Terriglobus roseus: one gene and its partner. The protein of the gene in region 2 interacts with the protein of the main gene of each other region in a pairwise test. Links are inferred from orthologs where the notes say so. Each region holds a gene or a part of one and is shown on either strand. Other genes may lie near its edges.

The links.
Region 1: the proteins of asd (region 2) and def interact in binary tests that used the Escherichia coli proteins (3 or more experiments, as listed by UniProt). The link is inferred for Terriglobus roseus from one-to-one orthologs.

The regions. Positions count from the first base shown.
Region 1 is NZ_LT629690.1:727,116-737,941, forward strand. Bases 1-2,774 are described here. They hold def (peptide deformylase), read left to right. Parts: upstream 1-1,019; coding sequence 1,020-1,529; downstream 1,530-2,774. Other genes in these bases: aroC (chorismate synthase), read left to right, coding at 1-1,015; fmt (methionyl-tRNA formyltransferase), read left to right, coding at 1,534-2,469. Outside these bases: BLT38_RS03320 (hypothetical protein), read right to left, coding at 3,408-3,914; BLT38_RS03325 (IPT/TIG domain-containing protein), read left to right, coding at 4,003-5,649; BLT38_RS03330 (transcription antitermination factor NusB), read right to left, coding at 5,883-7,115; BLT38_RS03335 (MFS transporter), read right to left, coding at 7,123-8,319; BLT38_RS03340 (LysR family transcriptional regulator), read left to right, coding at 8,391-9,278; BLT38_RS03345 (TIGR03435 family protein), read left to right, coding at 9,536-10,330; BLT38_RS03350 (TetR/AcrR family transcriptional regulator), read right to left, coding at 10,407-10,826. UniProt on the Escherichia coli protein: Removes the formyl group from the N-terminal Met of newly synthesized proteins. Requires at least a dipeptide for an efficient rate of reaction. N-terminal L-methionine is a prerequisite for activity but the enzyme has broad specificity at other positions.
Region 2 is NZ_LT629690.1:363,883-374,808, forward strand. The notes cover bases 1,710-4,583. They hold asd (aspartate-semialdehyde dehydrogenase), read right to left. Parts: upstream 3,771-4,583; coding sequence 2,649-3,770; downstream 1,710-2,648. Other genes in these bases: lysC (lysine-sensitive aspartokinase 3), read right to left, coding at 1,710-2,652; BLT38_RS01760 (hypothetical protein), read right to left, coding at 3,852-4,157; BLT38_RS01765 (hypothetical protein), read right to left, coding at 4,161-4,373; nrdR (transcriptional regulator NrdR), read right to left, coding at 4,424-4,583. Also shown: BLT38_RS01740 (aminopeptidase), read right to left, coding at 1-339; BLT38_RS01745 (4-hydroxy-tetrahydrodipicolinate reductase), read right to left, coding at 420-1,097; more of lysC, read right to left, coding at 1,183-1,709; more of nrdR, read right to left, coding at 4,584-4,903; BLT38_RS01775 (lysylphosphatidylglycerol synthase transmembrane domain-containing protein), read right to left, coding at 4,932-5,963; BLT38_RS01780 (lytic transglycosylase domain-containing protein), read right to left, coding at 5,967-6,698; BLT38_RS01785 (HAD hydrolase family protein), read right to left, coding at 6,685-7,581; BLT38_RS01790 (DMT family transporter), read right to left, coding at 7,578-8,561; BLT38_RS01795 (hypothetical protein), read left to right, coding at 8,587-9,930; rod shape-determining protein MreD, read right to left, coding at 9,937-10,467; rod shape-determining protein MreC, read right to left, coding at 10,469-10,926.

The DNA of each region.
Region 1 (10,826 bases), 360 kb from region 2 along the record:
GCATATCCTCTCCGGTGTTCGTCACGGTAAAACAATTGGGTCGCCCATTGCGATGACCATTGCCAACCGCGACTGGAAGAACTGGGAAGAAATCCTTCCAGTAGAAGAAGGTGATCCTTCGCGGCATAAGGCAGTGGCGTCGCCGCGTCCAGGTCATGCCGATTTGGCCGGAGCTCTGAAGTACAACTTCGCTGACGCCCGTTACATTCTGGAGCGCGCCTCTGCACGCGAATCCACGGCACGCGTTGCTGCCGGCGCCATTGCCAAAATGTTCCTCCGTTCGCTGGGTGTTGAGGTGCTTTCGCATGTCGTCCGTGTCGGTGCTGTGGAACTGCAGCGCCCTTACCAGTGGGATGAGATTGTTGCCAGTACTGCTCGCGAAACCGTTCTTCTGAACTGCATCGACCCTGAAGTTGAGCAGCAGATGAAGGGTGAGGTGGATAAGGCTCTGCGTACTGGCGATACCGTGGGTGGGGTCTTTGAGGTGGTAGTGCATGGCCTGCCTGCCGGCATTGGCAGCCACGTGACGTGGGAAGGCCGTCTGGATGGCTTACTAGCGCAGGCTGTGATGAGCCTGCAGGCGGTGAAGGCGGTTGAGATTGGCCGCGGTGTGACGGCTGCGGAGTCCATGGGATCCACCGTTCACGACGCTATTCACTATGCCACGCAAGAGGAAGCTTCCGCCGCGCATACCCGCTTCACCCGCGAGAGCAACAACGCGGGCGGTATTGAAGGTGGCATCTCCAACGGTCAGGACGTGACTGTACGCGGATACCTGAAGCCCATCAGCACATTGCGTCGTCCGCTGGCGTCGGTGAACTTCGAGACCCGCGAACCGGTGAAGGCGGCGTATGAACGCAGCGACGTCTGCGTGGTCCCCGCTGCTGGTGTAGCGGCGGAGGCGATGGTTGCCATCACAATGGCAAAGCTGGTGCTGGAGAAGTTCGGCGGCGACAGTCTGGTGGAAACGCAGCGCAACCTCAACGGTTATCTTGAGCAGATCCGGAAGTTCTAAGGCAATGATCTATCCCATCGTGAAGTATCCGGAGTCGGTGTTGCTGAAGAAGGCACAGCCCGTCACCGAGTTCAACGCCGACCTGAAGAAGCTGGCGGACGACATGTTTGAGAGCATGTATGCCGCCGAGGGCATCGGCCTGGCTGCGCCGCAGATTGGTATCAGCAAGCGCATGTACGTGGTAGACCTGTCCGTGGGGAAGAACCCGGAAGAGCGCCTTGTCCTTATCAACCCTGAGATCATCGAGAAGGAAGGGAAGCAGACCGAGGAAGAGGGCTGCCTCTCGTTGCCGGATATCCGCGACAAGGTGAACCGTCACTTCCGCGTGCGTATGCGTGCGCAGGACGTGGATGGCAAGTGGTTCGAGATCGACGGCGAGGAACTACTGTCTCGGGCGTTCCAGCATGAGCTGGATCATCTTGATGGCATCCTGTTCATCGACCGCCTTTCGCGGCTGAAGAAGGACCTGATTTTGCGGCGCATTCGTAAGCTCATCAAGAACGGCGAGTGGTAATCGCATGAAGCTGGTCTTTTGCGGCACTCCTGTTTTTGCTGTTCCGACGCTTGAGGCGTTGATTGGGGCGGGGCATGGGGTGGAGCTGGTGCTGTCGCAGCCGGATAAGCCGGTGGGGCGGAGTGGTGAGGTGAATCCCACGCCGGTGAAGGTGGCGGCTACGGCGCACGGTATCCCGGTACTGCAGCCGGAGAAGCTCAAGACCAACCAGGCGCTTCGCTCCTCGCTGGAAGCCATTGCGCCCGATGCCATCATCGTGGTCGCCTATGGCCGCATCATCCCACAGTGGATGCTGGACTTGCCTAAGTATGGCTGCCTGAACGGGCATGGTTCGCTGTTGCCGCGCTGGCGAGGCGCTGCGCCTATTCAGTGGGCGATTGCGGCGGGCGATGCGGAGACCGGCGTGACGACGATGCTGCTCAACGCAGGGCTCGATACCGGACCGATGCTGCTGAAGCGGTCTATTCCTGTTACCGATACGACCACTTCGCCGGAGCTGTTCGTATCGCTGGCGCAGATTGGTGCGGAGCTGATGGTGGAGACGCTTGCCGGACTGGAAGCGGGAACCATCACGCCGGAGGAGCAGGACGATTCGCTGGCGACCCTTGCGCCGCTCCTGACGCGGGACGATGCACGTATCGACTTCAGTCTCACCTCTCGTGAGATCGATCAGCGGTTCCGTGGCTTCCAGCCCTGGCCAGGAGCTTTCACCGCTCTTCGCGGTAAGAAGCTGATTGTGCACGGAATGCACGTTGTTGAGGAGCATAGCGTTACGGCTCCCGGAACTTTGACGATCCGCGATGGAGCGATGGAAGTGGCCTGCGGTTCGGGTTCTGCCATCGTTTTCGATGAAGTGCAGCTTGAGGGGAAGAAGCGGATGCCTGCGGCCGACTTCCTGCGCGGATTTCAATTGAAGAGTGGCGAATTGCTCGGCGGGTAAACGGGCTACCCCACCCCCCTCCCCCCCCATTTCTCTAAAATCGTCTTTCTATTGGGGTTACGGCGTTGGTGGCTGTAAAATCGTCTATCCATTGGGGTTAGAGGCAAAATCGTCTTTCTAAAAGAGTTAGGGCCGCGCTATGCGCGGCCCTAACTGTCTATTTCTTATTGTAGCTGTTTGAGCTAAATACCATGCCAGCTGGAACCATCCTGTTTTGTGGCGGTTGTGCGATTCAGGGCTTGACAGCATTTGGATCGGGCTCGGTCCCACCATGTCCCCGGCCAGGTTAGTCGCTGGTTTCTGTCCGATCTGGGGAGGGGGCCTTCGATGCTTCTGACTGCCGCTTCCCGTTTCGATTCTCCCGTTTCGCGTCTCTTTGAGCCGACAACCTGCTTTTGATCAGGTCGACTCCCTCGCGATGGAAGTTCGTTTTTATCTCGCTATCATCTGGTGAAAAAAGATGAGGTTATTGTGCGGTTAATTAATCCAAATGGTTGCTTCTGGCGAGGCGGTTATATGTTCACGCGATCGACATAATCGCTCATGGATAAGATCGCATTTTTTGCAATTAATTTTGTTCACACTCAATTATTGAGTTTTCGGAGTCATATTTTGATGTTTTATCCCTTGCGCGGAAAGTTGACTTATCGGCAAAAACCTTAATTAGGCAGGATTCTCCGGAAGAAGTTACCGATAACTGCGCAGAATTTTTCCGCGCCTTCTCTTTGATGCTTCTAAGTTGCTCATACCACACACAAAATATTCAGGTCATTTGCGGCCACCGAAATGCAATTACCCGGGCAAGTAATGTATCTCCCCCTGGAGTAATTCAGTTTGACAGTTCACAGAAGTCGTCTAGCAGCTTTATGCATCGGTGTGTCTATACTCATTGGCGGCGGCCAGGGTATATCTGCACAGCGCCATTCGGGACATGGGTCCTATGTATCGGCGAGTATTAGTGCCTCACCTACCTCTATTACGTCGGGCAAAAGCTCAACGCTTACCTGGAGCACGACATCGGCTACGTCTGTGACACTTAATGGTGCTACGGTCGCTTCGTCAGGTTCGAAAACTGTTTCCCCAACATCGACTACGACATATTCGCTCGTTGCCAAGAACGGAAGCTCAAGCAAGACTGCTACAACTTCTGTGTCAGTCACGGCACCGGCAGCGACACCAACAGCAACCATTACAGCTTCGCCAACCTCGATCACTTCAGGTTCGAAATCAACTCTTACCTGGAGCACGACATCTGCGACATCTGTAACGCTTAACGGTACGGCTGTAGCTACTTCCGGCTCGATGAGTGTTTCGCCAACAGCGACCACTTCGTATTCGCTGGTTGCCAGCAACGGAAGCACGAGCAAGACTGCGACGACATCCGTTGCAGTAACTTCAGCAGCGACACCAACCGCAACTATTACAGCTTCGCCTACTTCGATCACTTCAGGTCAGAGCTCGACTCTTACCTGGAGCACGACGTCTGCGACATCCGTAACGCTTAACGGTACGGCTGTAGCTACGTCCGGCTCGATGAGTGTTTCGCCAACAGCGACCACTTCGTATTCGCTGGTTGCCAGCAACGGAAGCACGAGCAAGACCGCATCGACATCTGTTGCAGTGACTGCATCGCAGCCCTCTGGTGGTAGTTCCACAACTGGCGCGCCGCACATTAACTACACGGATCTTAACGTTGGCGCAGGCACGGGCGGTGACAACGGAAACGGCGTGTATGTCCGCATCTTCGGTAGCCATTTCGGAGCATCGCAGGGATCAAGCACCGTAACACTCGGTGGATACCTTGTAACCAACTGCACCCTGTGCTCGTGGAGTGACACGGTTATTGTTGCTCAGCTTGGATCAGCAGCAAAGACCGGCAACATTGTTGTGACTGCGAACGGACTTGCATCCAACGGCTCTCCGTTCACTGTTACGCCGACGACGATCGTTTTCGTATCGCCCAATGGCGTGGATACAAACGATGGCAGCTTCGCAGCTCCGTTCAAGACGTGGCGCGCAGCCTTTAACTCTGTAACGTCCAAGGACTCTTCTTCTCCTTCGCAGAACACCGTGATCTATCTGATGCCGGGAGCGAACGTCAGCATGGATGATGGTCGCGGATACAACGCTGCAATTTCAACGGATCTTGGCGGTAAGTCGACAACCAGCCAGCTCTCGATTGTTGGCTACCCTGGCGGTACTGTGAATGTTGGCAGCACCAGCATTTCGAACGGTGTCAAGGGATGGGGCAAGTACATCACCATTGCTAACCTCAACATTGTTGGTCAGAGCTCTGCGATTGATGCAGAGGCTGGCAACATCCGCATCATCAACAACAGCCTTTCGTGCCCTGCTCCTCCTTCGGGTCTTGGCGGAACGGCATGTGTTCTTGCTGAAACCACCACCACTTCTGACACCTGGGCATTCCAGGGAAACAATGTTCACGATACCGGCGGAAACGTAGACAAGACTTACCATGCTGTCTACTTCTCTTCGAACGCGAACCACGCAGATGTGGGCTGGAACACGATTGGTCAGAACTTCAAGGGCTACTGCCGCAGCATTATGTTCCATGCGACGACAGGTGGCAACCAGTATGACCTGCACGTGCATGACAACAACATCACGGGTGGATACTGCGATGGCATCCAGCTCGCATCGGTTGATCCTTCGCTAGGAACGGTTGAGATCTATAACAACGTTGTCTCTCACGTTGCGATTGCCTCTAACCCCTACGGTGTGGCGAACGAAGCCGGTATTGCTATCAACTCTGATCCTCCGGCTTCAACCAGCGGTACGGTGCAGATCTATAACAATACGGTTGTGGATGCGGGTGCATACACGACTGGCAACCAGAATGGATGCTTTGGTGTGGTCTATGCCGGAGCAGGCATCAACTTGACCAACAACATCTGTGTTCAGCCTTCTTCGGCACAGCCTTACATTCAGCCGAAGAGCGCAGGTGTAACGGGTACGAACAACCTGTGGTCCGGTGCTGGAGCTGCTCCGTCGTTCGATTCACGACCGGTAACAACTGCACCGAGCTTTGTATCCACCACCAACTTCGCTCTGCAGTCGAGCTCAGCTGGTAAGTCGGCAGGAACTTCCTCCAAGATGTCTGCAGTCGACATTATTGGAAATCAGCGTGGTACCACCCCGTCGATGGGAGCTTACCAATAACCTAAGTTGGGTCGCCGTAGAAATTCGGCGGCCCAATTTAATTACGCGGGAGTTTTACCTGTAATTGGGTAGTTATTAATCTCACGCGGGAAGTTATCAGGATGAATGATCTGCCGTAAGTTAATTGCGGAAGATTTCATGCGGCCACTTATGTCCATAAGACAACTTATGGGATAAGTGGCCGATTCATTTTCCGTGTGTATTTGTCCTTGTCCCCGCGTGGGTGGATTTCCTTATTCAGCGGGGCTTGTCTCCAGCAGGGCGGCGAAGAAGCCGTCGCAGGGCTGGGTGCCGGGGAGCGTTCGAAGTGTGCCATCGATTGCTGCCGCTGAGACGGACTGGGGAAGCAGGGATGTGAGGTCGATGGTGCGGTGGGATCCGGTGGTTACCGCGTTTACGACTTCGAGGTTTTCTTCTGGTTCCAGAGAGCAGGTGGAGTAGATCAGTCGTCCGCCGGGTGCCAGTAGCAGCAGGGCCTGGTTCAGGATGGCCTTTTGACGGTCTGCCTGGCGGGGTAGGTCGCTTTGTCTTAACCTGTGCCGAATCTCGGGGTTACGGGATAGAGTCCCGGTTCCGCTGCACGGTGCGTCGCAGAGGATGAGGTCGAATTTTCCGGCTTGCAGCTCGGCTGGAGGGGCGGTCATGTCGGCCAGGAGCGTCTTCACGTGCTTGGTGGATTCGGAGCGGTCCATGCGTTTGCGCATGGCTTCGAGGCGCTTGGGGCTGATGTCGCAGGCGATGATTTCTGCCTGCGGATGGCGGATGGCCAGCACGGCGGTTTTGCCGCCGGGGGCAGCGCAGCAGTCGAGGATTCGCTTGGGGTTGGGGACGGCGGCGGCAGTGATTTCGGCGATGGCGCGTGAGCCGTCGTCGATCTGCGGCAGGCCTTCTTCCGGGGTGTAGAGCTGGCCGGAGGGTGGCTCCTGCTGGTCGTAGGTGGCGATGCGTCGGGTGGCGGCGGTGCCGAAGTTTTTGCGCCAGCGGGTTATCAGCCACTCAGGGTGCGCCTGCTCTTCGGGTGTCATGGTGACGATCAGCGGCGTGCGTTTGGGGGATTCCTTTTCGCGCTGGACGCGGCGAAGGATCGCGTTGACCATGCCGGCGGCGTGGGGTGCCCCGTTGTCTCGCGCCATTTCCACGCTTTCGTTGATGGCGGCGTGCGGCGGGATGCGGTCCATGTGCAGCAGCTGGAAGATGCCGAGGCGAAGGGCGAGCAGGGCGGCGGGGTGGAGTTCCGCGTCGGGGCGCTGCAGCATGGGGCGCATGACGGCGTCGAGTTGCGACTGCCAACGGAGGACGCCGAGGACGAGCGCGGTGGTGAGGTTGCGGTCTTCTGGGGAGAGGCGGTTGACGGCGGGGGAGTGCAGCAGGTCGTCAGAGTGCGCCGCGCTGGACATGACGCGATAGAGGATCTGGATGGCGGCGTCGCGGGCGGGGGAGATGGCGGGTTGGTTCTGTGATTTCACGCTCGTTTCAGGATACGAGGTTTGCTTCCTGCTGGTTGGATCTAGCGGGGTTTGCTGTGCGCTCCGACGACTCCTCGGTGGAGAATTTTGTGAAGCGCGGACCCGCTGCCACGATGAGGCCGGCGGTGATGATGAGGATTAGGGCGAAGCGCAGGGTGGTGGCGTGCGCTACCCAGCCGATGAGTGGTGGCCCGGCTAGCAGACCGAAGTAGCCGACGGTGGAGACCATGGAGATGGCTGCGCCTGCGCTCATGCGGGTGGATCGTTCCGATGCCTTGATGACGATGGGGACGATGTTGGCCATACCCACGCCTGTGAGTCCCAGACCTGCAAAGCCTAGTGGCCACGTGGGCGCGAGCAGGAAGGTGCTGAAGCCGATTGCGACGAGGACGCCGCTGCCGAAGAGCACGTTGGCCTCAGAAAAGCGCGCGAGAAGCCAGCCGCCGGTGAAGCGTGACGCTGCCATGCAGATGGCGTATCCGGCGTAGCCTGCGGCCGCCCAGGAGAGGGTGGTGCCGATGTTTAGGTGGAGATAGACCGCGGCCCAGTCGCCCACCGAGCCCTCGGCGAAGAGGCCGAAGAAGGCGAGTATGGCGAGTTTGATGAGATACGGGTCAAAGCGCGAACCGCCCGATTCTTGTTTGGGAGAGAACGGATCCGCGACCAGGCCGCCTTTGAATGACGGAAGGCAGACGAGGAAGAGGACGGCGGCGCAGAGGAAGAGGTCGGTGCTGGCTGTGAAGTGGTGATGCAGCAGGACGCTGGAGATTCCGGAACCGAAGAGGCCCCCGACGCTCCAGCAGCCCTGGCAAAAGTTGATGCATGAGCGTTGCTCATGTGCCTCTACGGCAAGTGCCTGTGCATTTACTGAAACATCGAGTGCGCCTTTGGATGCGCCAAATAGGCCCGCTCCCAACATGAATGCCCAATGCGATTTGAAGGCGGCGAGTAGCGCGATGGCGAGGATGTAGCATGCGGCTGCGACCCGTACCGTGGCGCGGCTACTGAACTTTGTGATGAAGAATCCGGCGAGCGGCATGGACAGGATCGACCCGGCGACGAGGCTCAGCAGGATGAACGAGAGTCCGGCGGTGTCCAGGTGCAGGTTTGTCTGAATCACGGGAACATGTGCCGCCCAAACGCCGAATCCAATGCCATCGGCCAGGAAGAGGGAAGCGATTGCCCATTTTGCGGTACGGCTCATGCTTTTATTAGAGGGGCAACAGGGCTCGTTCTGATGATGAATTATTCGTCACATCTTGATAGCTTTTGGGAATGAGCGTGAATCTGGATGCACTGCGATCGTTCGTTGTTCTTGCAGAGGAACTGCATTTTGGAAGAGCAGCGAAGCGTCTTTATGTTGCGCAACCGACTCTAACGAAACAGATACAGCGACTTGAGAGTGAGCTTGCTGTTTCGCTGTTTACGCGGACGACCGGGCAGGTGAGCCTTACCTCTGCTGGGACGGTTTTACTCGAAAGAGCAGCAGAGCTTGTTCGTGCAGGCGCCAGCTTTGAGGGCTTTGCGCGTGAGGCGAGCACAGGAGAAGTTGGTACGCTTCGGATTGGGTTTGGTATTGCGACGTTGAGCGATCTGTTGCCGCAGTCGGTGATTGCGTATCGTGCTGCGTTTCCGAAGATGCGTTTGGAGATGCAGGACATGAGTAGTCGCGCGCAGATGGATGCGCTACTGGAAGGCTCGATTGATCTTGGGTTTGTTCGTATGCCAGTACGGCACAGCAAGATGAAGACGCTCGTGGTGCTTCGAGAAGAATTGCTTATTGCAGTCGCTGCTTCTGGCAAGCATGCCGCCACAGCTTCGTTACGTGACCTGCGTGACGAGCCGTTTGTGTTGATTGGCAGATCGACTTCCGCAACGTACCACAGCCATGCTTTGAGCCTTTGTGCGTTGGCTGGATTTCAGCCGAACGTGGTTCAAGAAGCGAAGGAACTATTCACAGTGTTGAGCCTGGTGCGTGCGGGACTTGGTGTGAGTCTTGTTCCTTCGACTGCTCGACGTATGCGGGTTCCCGGTGTGGCCTTTCATCCTGTTCGGAAGACAGAGGCTCGTTGGGATATAGCGATGGCCTGGAGACGTGATCGGGAACGGATTGTTGAGCCGTTCGCCAAACTGGTGCGTGACACCGCGAAGTCGGCGAAGTGAGGCAGGTGCGTTTGATTTTCTTGGGTTGTTGACAGGAGGGCGAAGGCAGCGGCGTAACGTTGATCGGGTGGCAAATGGGGAGCAAGACGCTTGCTGTAACGAATACTACATAGCCATGATCCGGTTCCTATGTTATTTTTTCGCCAGCTAATGATTCGCCATCTTCATGCAGGTGAAGTTCGATGAGAATAGCGTCACGCTCAGTGCTTGTTCCCTTACTTGGGGGAATTCTTTGTTTTTTCATGGGGACTTCTGCTGTGTCCCAAGTGAACAATGCAGTCGATGATGCCAAATCTCTGAAATTTGATGTGGTCTCGATCCGACTATCGAGTGCAAGCCCAAAGGAGCAGCATCTCTACATCACGCCGGATGGCTATGAGGCCATAGGATTTCCAATCGAAACGACGCTGCTGGTTGCGTATGCCGATGCGCCCTTTTTCAAACATCTGGAGGAATTGAAGGGTGTGCCTTCGTGGGGTGGGAGTGAACGTTATGACATCCGCGCGAAACTGGCTGCCGCGGATGTTGCTGCGTGGCACAACCTGAATCAGAATATCTTCCGAACGGCCCCGGTGTTGCAACATATGCTGCAACAGGTGTTGGCGGAGCGTTGCAACTTACGCATCCATGGTGTGGAAACGAAGGTGGATGGGCTCGCCCTGCACATTGGTGCGAAGTCGCCCGCGTTGGTGGAAGATTCCACCGTGCCGGCTGGTGGGGCGGGAAGCCAACTGCTGGATGGGGCAAGGTTTGTCTACACCAAGCAGAATGACGATCAGACATGGACGTTTTACAACACTTCCATGTCTGTTCTTGCGAACTGGCTCACTGTCAGTTCTAAGTACCAGGTGGAGGACCGGACAGGATTGCAAGGCAGATATAGGTTTGTGTTGCGTCGCCTGGCCGAGCAACCTGCGGAGGGCGATTCGACCACACAAGTGGATGCGCCTATGCCTTGGGATTTGCATGCGGTGGGATTGAAGGTGGATCGCGAGAAGATGCCTTCGAAGATCTGGATTATCGACAGTATCGAACGGCCTAGTTCGAATTAGGTACTTCGTACCGTTCTCGACGCTTCGCGTGTTCTTGCCTCGCGCGATGAGCTTAGTGTTGCTGGTGCCTTATCGGTCAGTTTTTGTTGCGTTTGCTTGTGGGTAGCAGGGGTTCGAGGTAACGGAGCACCGCGTCGTGCATGGCTTGTTGGAGGCGTGGGCGTGTGGTGCGTGTGGCTGTGGTGAGTTCGTCGAGGATGCCGCGGAAGATGAGTAGTGCTATCTGGGCGTGATGTGTGCGTTCTGCGCGGGACAGGTTGGGTTGTGCACGATGCAGGCGCTCTGCGATGAAGTCTACGAAGACCTGGCCTAGCTGGTGTTTTTCGTGGCGTGCGTCATCGGAGAGCGGTGCGTTCAGGACCAGCGTGTGGAACTCTGGCTTCTCGCGGTTGTAGCGCATGCAGAGGTCGAGCAGAGCGTGGATGGCTTCGTGGAAGTCTAAGGAAAATTCCGGGTCGAGTGCGCGTTCTGCGTCGGCCATTTCGCGCGCGTATGA
Region 2 (10,926 bases):
TGGGTTCGCGCCGGTAATGCCAAGCCGCGCGGCGTTGCTGCGAAACGCGTCTGCAATGCCGTCGGCCAGCCACTTAGGTGTGTAGTCGAATGCGGCGTCCGGAGCGTTCTGGTAGCGCGCGAGTGCTGCCACGTCATCCTGATAGAGCACCGTCACAGCGTATGCGCCTGCCTTGTACGCCTCTGCTACAACTTTGCGGATGAACGGAATGTGGTCAAGCGATGCAGTGACGACAACTTCCTGGCCTTCCTGGAGGTTCAGGCCAACGCGAACGGCGACAAGTGCAAGGCGGTCGAGCTTTTCATCAAAGGTGAGATTGGCAAACGGCTTGTTCGACATAGATGCGTTCCCTCAGAGGACGAAGCCTCGTGTTGCTTGTAAGACGAAAAGGCCCGACCGAAGCCGGGCCTTGCAAAGTTTTAGATCTGCGTGAAGATGTCGCGGAAGTCGTAGACACCCTTGCGTGTGCTGAGCCACTCGGCGGCGCGCACCGCACCTTCTGCGAAACCACGGCGGCCAAAGGCCTCATGACGCAGGCTGAGTTTGTCGCCTGCGCTGATGGCTTCAGCAATGTGAATGCCTGCTACATCACCCTCACGGATGGATTCGATGGGCACTTCGCCAGCTGCGTTCATCGCTTGCTGAATGCTGACGGCGGTGCCGCTGGGCGCATCCAGCTTCTGCGTGTGATGCGTCTCTTCAATCTTGAAGTCGTAACCGTACTTCTTCAGCGAGTCGGTCATCTGCTTGGCAAGTTGCAGCATTACCTGAACGCCGATGGAGTAGTTTGTGCCGTGGAGCAGTGCAGCATCCTTGCGGATTGCCAGGCTGGTCATGTCGTTCAGCTGCTGATACCAACCCGTTGTACCTACAACTACCTTCGCCCCTACGGCGAGACATGCGCGCAGATTCGTCAGCACTGCTTCGGGCGTGGTGAAGTCAATCACCACATCAAAGCCTGCGACGAAGGGCGCCGTGAGCGCTGCTCCGCGCGGGTTTTCCTTCGCATCCAGAACGTGTACGCCATGGCCGCGCTCTGTGGCGACCTCTGCTACCAGCTTGCCTGTCTTGCCGTGTCCCAGAACCAGCATCCGCATGGTTGGTTTTCCTTCAGGGGCTCAAGCCCCTTGTTGATGATTCCGATGGAACGGCCCGGCCGAAGCCGGGCCTCTTCAAAAGCGTTTACTGCACCGTGATGCGTGCTGGTTCGTTCACTGGTGGTGCGCCGGTGGTGTTGGCGCGTGCATCCAGATCAAAGATGTTCGGATCAGGATCGGCGAAGAAGGTACTGTGCAGCGAACGGATCGCCTCTGATGCATCATCCTCTTCGATCATGAAACTCATGTTGATTTCGCTGGCACCCTGAGAAATCATGCGCACGTTTACGTGGCCAATCGCAGTGAAAACTTTGCCTGCAATGCCAGCGTGTCCGCGAATATCCTCGCCCACCAGGCAGACCAGCGCCTTGTTACTCTCGTACTTCACGTCGGCAATCTTCGAAAGGTCTTCTGCAATCTGCGGCAGCTTGTCACTGGTGTCCACTGTGACGGAGATGGAGACCTCCGAAGTGGAAACCATATCGATGACGACCTTGTGCTTGTCGAAGACGTCGAAGACTGCCTTCAGATAGCCATGCGTCATCAGCATGCGGCTGGCGACGATGTCCACGATGGTCAGCTTCTTCTTTACCGCAATGCACTTGAACGGCGAACGGCACGGCGGTGCAACAGCGCTGATACGTGTGCCTTCGTTTGCAGCGTTGCGGCTGTTGAGCACGAACACAGGAATGTTCTGCTGCACAGCGGGCAGGATTGTTGCAGGATGCAACACCTTCGCGCCGAAGTAAGCGAGTTCCGCTGCTTCTTCAAACGAGATGGTCTTCACACGCAACGCGTCCGGGCAGATGCGCGGATCGGTCGTCATGATGCCGTTGACGTCCGTCCAGATTTCAATGGCGCCGCCATGCAGACCGCCGCCAACCAGCGCAGCAGAGAAGTCACTGCCACCGCGGCCCAGTGTTGTTGTGATGCCTTTTTCGGTGGCACCGATAAAGCCACCCATAACCGGCGTCAGTCCCTGTTCAATCAAAGGAAGCGCATGTTCCTTCAAGCGCGCTTCAATCAAGGCTTCATTCGGGATCGCCTTGCCGTAGCCGTCATCGGTGACGATGCACTGGCGTGCGTCGAGATGGATACCCTTGATCCCGGCAGCATCGAATGCAGCGGCAACAATCTGGCTGCTGAGGCGTTCACCGTAGCTCACCACGTTGTCCGTTGTGCGCGGAGTAAGTTCACCCACGGCGGCAATGCCACGCAGCAGATCGTCCAGATGATCGAAGTCGTGCTGGATGTGGTTTAGCAACACATTCAACTGCGGCTGCTTCACCAATTCACCTGCGGTTTCCAAGTGGCGCGAACGCAGACGCGCAGATAGTGCCAGTGCACCGGACTTGTCACCATGACCGGCTGCTGCTGCAGCGGCCAGAAGCGTGTCTGTCACCTTCGCCATTGCTGAGACAACAACGACAACTTCCAAACCCTTTTCGCGGCGGCCACGCACAACAGCTGCGGTGCGGCGGATTGCAGCGGCGTCCTCTACGGAGGTGCCACCAAATTTCATCACAACGAGTTGCGGACGGGATGCATTGCTCATGCGTTCACCAACTCATTCTCGGCAAGCCCTGCTCCAGTCTTGGTGTGCAGATGCTTTCCGGGCAGCAAATCCATCTTTGCGAGGACTTCTGCGTTCAGAACCGCAGCGCCAGCGGCTCCGCGCAGTGTGTTGTGGCTCAGCAGGACAAACTTCCAGTCCAGCAGCGGGCACTCACGCAGCCGACCCACGGTGGTGCTCATGCCATTGCCTGCACCCACGTCAAAGCGTGGCTGCGGACGATCCGGCGCGTCGGTGAAGATCACCGGATGCGCAGGTGCGGTAGGTAGATGATGCTGCGCCAGCGGCTGGAACTCAGCCCATGCGGCGAGAATTTCTTCGCGCGTGACGGGCTTCTTGAACTTGATGGAGACGCACTCTGTGTGACCGTCGATCACGGCAACGCGGTTGCAGTGCGCGCTGACCTTTGCCGGCAGCATGTCAATGCCATTGCCGTTGAAGCTGCCCAGCAGCTTGCCCACTTCTTCTTGCAGCTTTTCCTCTTCGTTCTTGATGAAGGGAACCACGTTGCCCAGAATGTCCAGCGAAGGCACGCCGGGATAGCCAGCGCCGCTAACGGCCTGCATGGTGCTCACGAATAGCGACTCAATCCCGAAACGCTCTTCCAGCGGCTTCAGCGCAAGCACCAGGCCAATGGCCGAGCAGTTGGGGTTGGTGACAATGTAGCCACCACTTTTCGATGTGTAGGCAGCCTGCTTCGTCAGCAGAGGCAGATGGTCTGCATTGACCTCAGGCACTACCAGCGGTACATCCGGAGTCATGCGGAAGGCGGACGAGTTGGAGATGACAGCGCATCCCGCGTCTGCAAACTGCGGCTCCAGTTCCTTGGCAATGTCGCTGTCCAGCGCGGCGAAGATGATCTTCGGCACGTCACCGGTGTTGGCAGCAGGCGTGTTCGGTTGCAGTACCAGGTCCGCAATGCGCGCGGGCATGGGGGTGTCCAGCTTCCATTTGGCGGCGTCGGCGTAGCGTTTGCCCGCCGAACGATCGCTTGCCGCAACCCACGTGATCTCAAACCACGGGTGCTGGTCCAGAAGTTGAATAAAGCGCTGGCCGACGGTACCGGTCGCGCCGAGAATCCCCACCTTGCGACGTTCCATTATGTTCTGCAGTCCTTAATCCATACCGGATGTATCCGTTAAGGATACCGGATTGCAGCGGCAACAATCGAATTTCCGTCCTTAGAAGTCAGATGCCCGGCGACGCGTGACGTAAACCGTCCTTGTCCGCGTGCCGAACGCGCCCCATGCGATGAGAAGGCCAACGGCATGGATCAGGAACCAGATGCTGAGCCCCTGGGTGGTGTAAATCCAAAAAAGGATCAGAATGCGCGGTATCAGCAGCGCCACCAGCGTGGGAATAAGGCTGATGACGAACACATTCCCCGTATGACCCTGCAGGTACAGCGCCAGCAGCGAAAGCCGCGGCAGGAAGAGACTGAGGATAAGAAACCAGAGGGGAAGTCCAAGCGAATGCAGATCGGGCATGGGTTATTGCACCTTTACTGGGGGAGGGGTCTGAGCCTGAGGTTGCGGCGGCTGATTCTGTTGTGGCGGCGTGGGTGCGGCCTGTCCTGCTTTGCCGGTGTCATGACCGCTGGGCGCAGCGTCAATCACCGCGCCGTGCTTCACGGCGGCGTCGGGCTTGCATCCGGCCATGGCAACCATCAGAACGCACACAAGCGTTCCCGCCAGCAGTTTCATGAATGCTGTGATGCGAAGTGGATGCTGTGTGGTTTGCGAAGCGGGGAAGTTTATATTCCCGTGGATGGCTTGCGAATTCTCGATCCCAGCAGCTCTTCCAGCTCTGCCTTGAATTCGCGCACGTCCTTAAAGTCACGATAGACGCTGGCGAAACGGATATACGCGACCGTATCAATCTCTTTCAGTCGCGTCATGATCAGTTCGCCGACCTCTACGGTCGTGCGTTCGCGCTCCGGCGAATCCACCACGTAGGCTTCAGTCTCATCCACGATCTTGCCCAGCTTGCCTGTTGGGACGGGACGCTTCTGGCATGCGTGCAGCAAGCCATTCAGGACCTTCTGCCGATCAAACTTCTCGCGGCGTCCGTCCTTCTTCACGACCATGTAGGGAATTTCATCGATGCGTTCGTATGTGGTGAAGCGCTTATTGCACTTCTCGCACTCGCGGCGGCGACGGATGCTATCCGCCTCCTTGCTCTCGCGTGAATCAACGACTTTATCCTGAGCCCAGCCGCAAAACGGACACTTCATGCAAGGCCAATTCTATCAAGCATTCCCATCATGACTTCTGTGCGCTTTCGCGGGCCACCGTGCGCAGGTTTACGCTTTCCACGCGGGCGTAGATCAATCCGGGCAGGATCACGTTGATTGTGGTCACAAAGTACATGATGATGGCCGCACTTGCCGCTAGCTCTGCAGGAACGCCAAACAAACGAGTCAGCGCGCCGAAGGTGAGTGCCTGCGCTCCACCGCCGACTCCCGGCAACGTAACAATGCCGCCCACCACGCTGAAGCCCATTAACAGCAAGCAATGCGCAATGGTCAGGTTGTGCACCGGCGCTGGAAACGCCTTCATGGTGAGCACGTAGGCCACCGCAACGGCTCCCCACAAAGCAAAACTGCACACGATAATGCCGATGAAGTCACTGGTGCTGCCCACGACGTTCAAACCGTTGCGGAATTCCAGTACTTTGGCTTCCGCACTTTGTCCCGTTGGTTTGGAGAGAATGCCCACAATATGACGGATCAGGCGCGCCATGAACTCGCCAGCCACGCGAATTGCGACAACGAACGCGACCAGTACAGCAATCATGGCGGCGATGACCCATCCCAGCTTGTGAAACAGCTCATGGTAGGGCAGAGCGTTCAGTTGCGGACTGACGATGAGATTTCCGGCGAAGAGAATGCCGAAGGCAGCGAGATCGAAGATGCGCTCCACCGCTACGACCGCAATCTGCGATGAGAACGACAAGCCAGTGCGTCGGCTGACGAGGTAAGGGCGAATCAGTTCACCCACGCGCCCGAAGATGGCGAGACCCGTAAAACCGATGAACTGAGCGCCGAGCAGCGTCCACCAAGGCTTCCGTTGTTCAGGCGGCAGAGACGGCTTTAGAAAAATGGTCCATCGCACAGCGCGCGCCACGGAGTTGCTGTAGACCATCAGTGTTGCCATCAAAAACAGTGGCAGGTTCACCTGGCGGCAGGCCAGCCAGAACGCATGCCAATCAAACTGCGATTGGTGAATTTTCCAAAGAAGAAATGCTGCAAGGAGGACGACGATCGTCCAGATAGCGATGCGGCGTTTGTTCATGCTTTAGCGAACCACCGTGGCGGAAACTGCGCGTGCCTGTTCCGCAACACGGCGATTAAATTCCCGGATCACGCGCGCCACATACGCCCGCGTTTCACGGTAAGGCGGGATGCCATGATAACGATCCACCGCGCCCGGGCCTGCGTTGTAAGCAGCCAGCGCCAGTGCAAGGTTGTCGTGGTATCGAGTCAATAGCTGATCCAGATAGGCGCTGCCACCGTTGACGTTCGATGCGGGGTCAAAGCTGTCCTTCACGTTCAGTTGGTTCGCCGTTCCCGGCATCAACTGCATCAGACCGCGTGCTCCCGTGCGTGATACAGCCTTGGTGTTGCCACCGCTCTCGGCCTGAACGACGGACGCCAGCAGAGCCACGTTCACGTTGTGGCGAGCGCCGGAGTCGGCAAGGATGATGGCGGTCCCGGCGGGCTCGTGGGCCTCGGCCTTTACAGGCGCAGGGACATCTGGTGCCGCCTCTACTGAGGTGATGGAGGACGCCGCAACATCCATGAAATTGTCCGCGCGAAGATACAGCCGGGTGATGTCTGTGGAGAGGGCCTCATGGCGTTCGCAGGTGATGCTGAACCCATTGCGCAGCGTTACCACCTCCGCGGCGTGGGCGGCAGCCACACACATACCCGGTAGCAAAAGAAGCGCTGCAATCCTTCTGACGGAGAGGGAGGCCATCCCCACCAGAGTAGCATCCGGGGTTCTGCCGATTGGGTCAGCGGGCGGCATGATCAGCCGCAAAGCAATGGGCGATGGCCTCGGCCACGCCATCTTCGTGATGGTGCCGCGTGACCGTCCAATTACGCTCTTCCGCCAGCAGCCGCAGATCATCGGGTGCATTGCCCATCAACATCGGCCATTGCGCCTGCTCCAGCATGGTCAGGTCGTTCCAGTTGTCGCCAATGGCCATCAGGTCGCTCGCCGTAAGTCCTTCTTCGCGCAGCAGATGTGCCAATCCCGCACCCTTCGAGCAGCCCTGAGGCAGGATGTCCAGAATGCAGAGATCACGCAGCGGATAGACCGTCCGCGTTAGCGACAGACGGCCTTCGTGCGCAGCATCCAGATGCCGGAAAGCCATTTCCATGCGTTCCATGCCACCGCACAGCATGGCCTGAATCGCAGGGAACTGAGCTGTACGAAAGGCAGATTCAATGGGCGTAAAACGACGGATGTCTGCTGCGTTGGCCACCATCCATTTCTCAATGCTGGCGTGCAGATCGTCGACTTCCTCCAGCACCAGTGCGCCACCAGCTTCGTTGCCATGCGGGTCCATGGTGTCAAAGGTGAAGACGAGGCAGTTGCGATAATCCGTGACTGTTTCGCAGAGCCACAGTGCCGTTTCTGCTGGCATTTCCTCGCGAAAGAGCAGACGACCATCCATGGTGCGGGCCACGGCTCCGTTCGAACTGAGCACGATGTCGTGGGGCTGGAAGTTGCCAGTCTGCAGCACCTTCATGGCGTAGCTATGGCGGCGTCCCGTGGCGATCACGATACGCGCACCGGCGCGGCGTGCACGATCTAGCGCGAGCTGATTGCCTGGCGACACCGTGCCGCCGGGATGAACCAGCGTGCCATCCATGTCGATGGCAATCATCTTCGGTGTATCGCTCACACAGACTCCATCTGGATGGCTTCGCTGGCGACTTCTCCACGTGTCGAAAGCACCACAGCCGCGCCCACAATCAGCGATCCACCGAGCCATGCAATCAGACCCAGATGTTCATGCAGCAGGCACACTCCCAGCACCGATCCAATGACCGGCTCTAGGTTAATAAAGATGCCGCCCTGCGATGCGGGTACCTGCGTCATACCCCAATTCCACAGCAGGTTGGTTGCAGCGGTGCAAAGAACACCACTGGCTGCAAGTGCCAACCACGCTTTCATGGAGACTCCATGTACTGGCGGTATCCCATACTGCAGTGGCACCCAGATGAGCAGCATGATCGTCCCCAACACCAGGCTGCGCGCGCTGACCTCTAGCGCGCTATGGCGAAGAAGAAGCTTCTTGTTGCCCAGCAGCCACACCAGTGCAATCACCACAGAGAGAACAATCAGCGAATCGCCCAGCAGTGAGGATGTTCCGCTTGCGTCGTGACCGCCCAACGCGATCATGCAAGCGCCCGTGGTCGAGGCGATCAGGGCAGTCCATCCCACGGCATCCAGCCGCTCTTTCAGGAAGATGGCTGCGGCTGCGGCCAGAATGACGGGCAGCGTGCCGATCATGAGCGCGGCATGCGAAAGAGAAGTGATCGAAAGTCCCTTAAACTGCACCAGAAATTGCAGCGGCACTCCGAAAAATGCGGCGATGAGCAGCAGCCGCCATTCGGATGCGGTCCATCGTTCGCCACGGCCTTTTACCAGCGGCAGGATGGGAAGTGCTGCAAAGAGAAAGCGATACAGCACCATGTGGCCCACGCTGACCTCGCGCAGGGCGATCTTGCCAAAGAAGAATCCTGTGCCCCAGAGCGCCCCCGCCGAGGCGCAAGCCAGAAATCCAAGCGGACGGGAAGTGGTAGAGGAGGGCATCTTTCCACTGTCGCACAGGATGGCGCGAAGCATGATGAGCAGGTTGTTGAAGGCTCGCGTTACCATAGGATTCTCAACCCGGACCACTGCAATGCCTGCCTCGTTCCGCCACCGCTTGTTTGTGCTCGCGCTGTTGTTGCCGAGTCATGCCTTTGCAGCTGCAGTAAATGATGATCCTGCAACGAAACCCGCCGTTCCTGCGATTCAACTGCCCCTGGAGCCATTCGGCTATCGGCCGATGACCTCTGGGATGGGCCTCCGTGCCGGGTACACCAGCGCCACGGTGCACTTCATTGATGCTGACCATCTTCTACTGACCTACACCGCGAAGAAGCTGATAAAGCGCATGCCAGATCAGCGCGAGACAGACGACGACCACTTTGTACGCGCGTTGGTCATCAGCCTGCCCGATGGCAAAGTACAGCGCGAGGCAGAGTGGCGGATGCATGATCGCTCTCCCTATCTGTGGGCGCTTGGGAGCGGTCGCTTCCTATTGCGCATCCGCAACAATCTCTACTCGCTCGATCCCATGGGCAGCTACGACCCATTGCATTTGGGCCAGCGGCTACTGATTGAAAACGAAGACGATCTTGAGGCTCTGCAATTCAGCCCGCAGCACGACCTGATGCTGCTTGAGACCACGCCCGCACGCAAAATTGGTGATGATCCAACAGATCAAAAGGAACGTCCCGTTTCTGTCTTCTTCTATGGTGTGGCCTTGCAGCCGGACGGTTCTGTTCGCCTAAGCAACCGGGGCCATGCTGAGTCCAAGAGTGCTTTCACGCTCTCCTTCACCTCGATGGGAGTTCTGGAGACGGTACACGAGGATCGCACCCACTGGGGTTTCGACTTTCACGGTTACAACGGCGCCAAGATGGAATTGGGAGGCTTCACCTCCACCTGTCGCCCCATCAGTATGTTCATCTCCGACGCAGAGTTTTTCGCCTTTGGCTGCCGCGGCGGTGAAGAACACAAACTGATGGGTGGGTTCAACCTGCTGGCCGAAGCGAAGTGGGTCTTCACGACGGACGATGAGCCGTTGTGGCTCGCCGTAGATAACTCCCCGGCAACGGGGCGATTCGCTGTGCGGAACACGCTCACGTCAGTCAGTACCCAGGGCACCGGATTAGCTGACTCAACCGACGTGCGGGCGGAAGAGATTCGCGTCTATGGCAATCGCGAAGGTGACGAGCTGTTGCGGGTCAACGCGACACCTGTGCAACGCCCAGCAGGCAATTTCGCGTTATCGCCAGACGGTATGCGGCTGGCTGTCTTCCAGGGAACGCAGCTTTCCATCTTTAACCTGCCGGAACTCAAGCCTGCAGAACGTTCTCTGCACAACAAGGAACAGGGAGCGCTGGCGCCGTTGCGGCCGGCTGCAACCCTCGGCGTCATCTCCACACTTGCTGGTAGCAGTGACAACCGAACGCCGTAATCGCTTTTACAGCACAGTGTCCATGCGTGTGCGGTCCAGCAGCAGGAAGATCGGTATCGCGACGGCAGAATTGATTGCTGCGCGGATCAGTTCATGTATCCAGCGTGGATGCGCCTCTGCTTGTCCCAGCAGGATGCTTTGAATCAAGTACAGCAGCGCTGATTGCAGCAGGCAGAAGACGAAGTTCATGGCAACGCGGGTCACCATGTTCTCCACGTCGACCTTCAAACCGATCGACGCTGCAGCATATCCCAGAACAGACTTGGCAATACCATTGACGCCGATGAACTGATTGCCCGGCAGGTCCTGTAGCAATCCAATGACAGTGCCAAAGAGCGTGCCCGCAATCGGGTTTCTCCACGCGATGGAGAAGTACAGCACAATAATCAGCGGAAGATCCAGGATCGAAAGCGGCTGCCAAATACGCGGCAGATAAGCGTTCAGAAACAGCGCGCACAAAGGCACTGCCAGCAGCACAGCCGGATGAAAGCTGTGCTCTTCCAACTCGCGACGATTGGTAAAAGGGCGACGGGGCATCTTATGGCTCCTCCGGCGCGTTGGGAGTGCTGGTGCTGCGTTGCGGCGGCGTTGCGAGTTGCGTATTCGGCGCACCCGGCGTCAAGCTTGATGCGGGAGGAGCGGCACCTGGCGAATAACGGTCCGTGTGAATTGCAGGCTGAGGTCTCGGCAGGGTGGGAGCGGGGCTGGTCGCAGCGTTCTCATCCCCATTTTTCTCATCGGCCTTCTTCAGACCCGGCAGTCGGTCCGCGACCACTTCAGCAGCCTTCTTGCCTTCTTCTTGGTCGTCGTCCGTCGCAGTATTCAACTGCTGCGAAACCTCTGTCACCACCAGTACTTCTTCCAGCCGATCGAGATTCGCAGCAGGTTTGATTGCGATGGCCGCATAGGGTTGATGATCTGGGTCAGGCTTCATGTAGATCACGTTGCCTACGGGAAGGCCGCGAGGATACACACGGTCGCCGCCACTGGTGATGA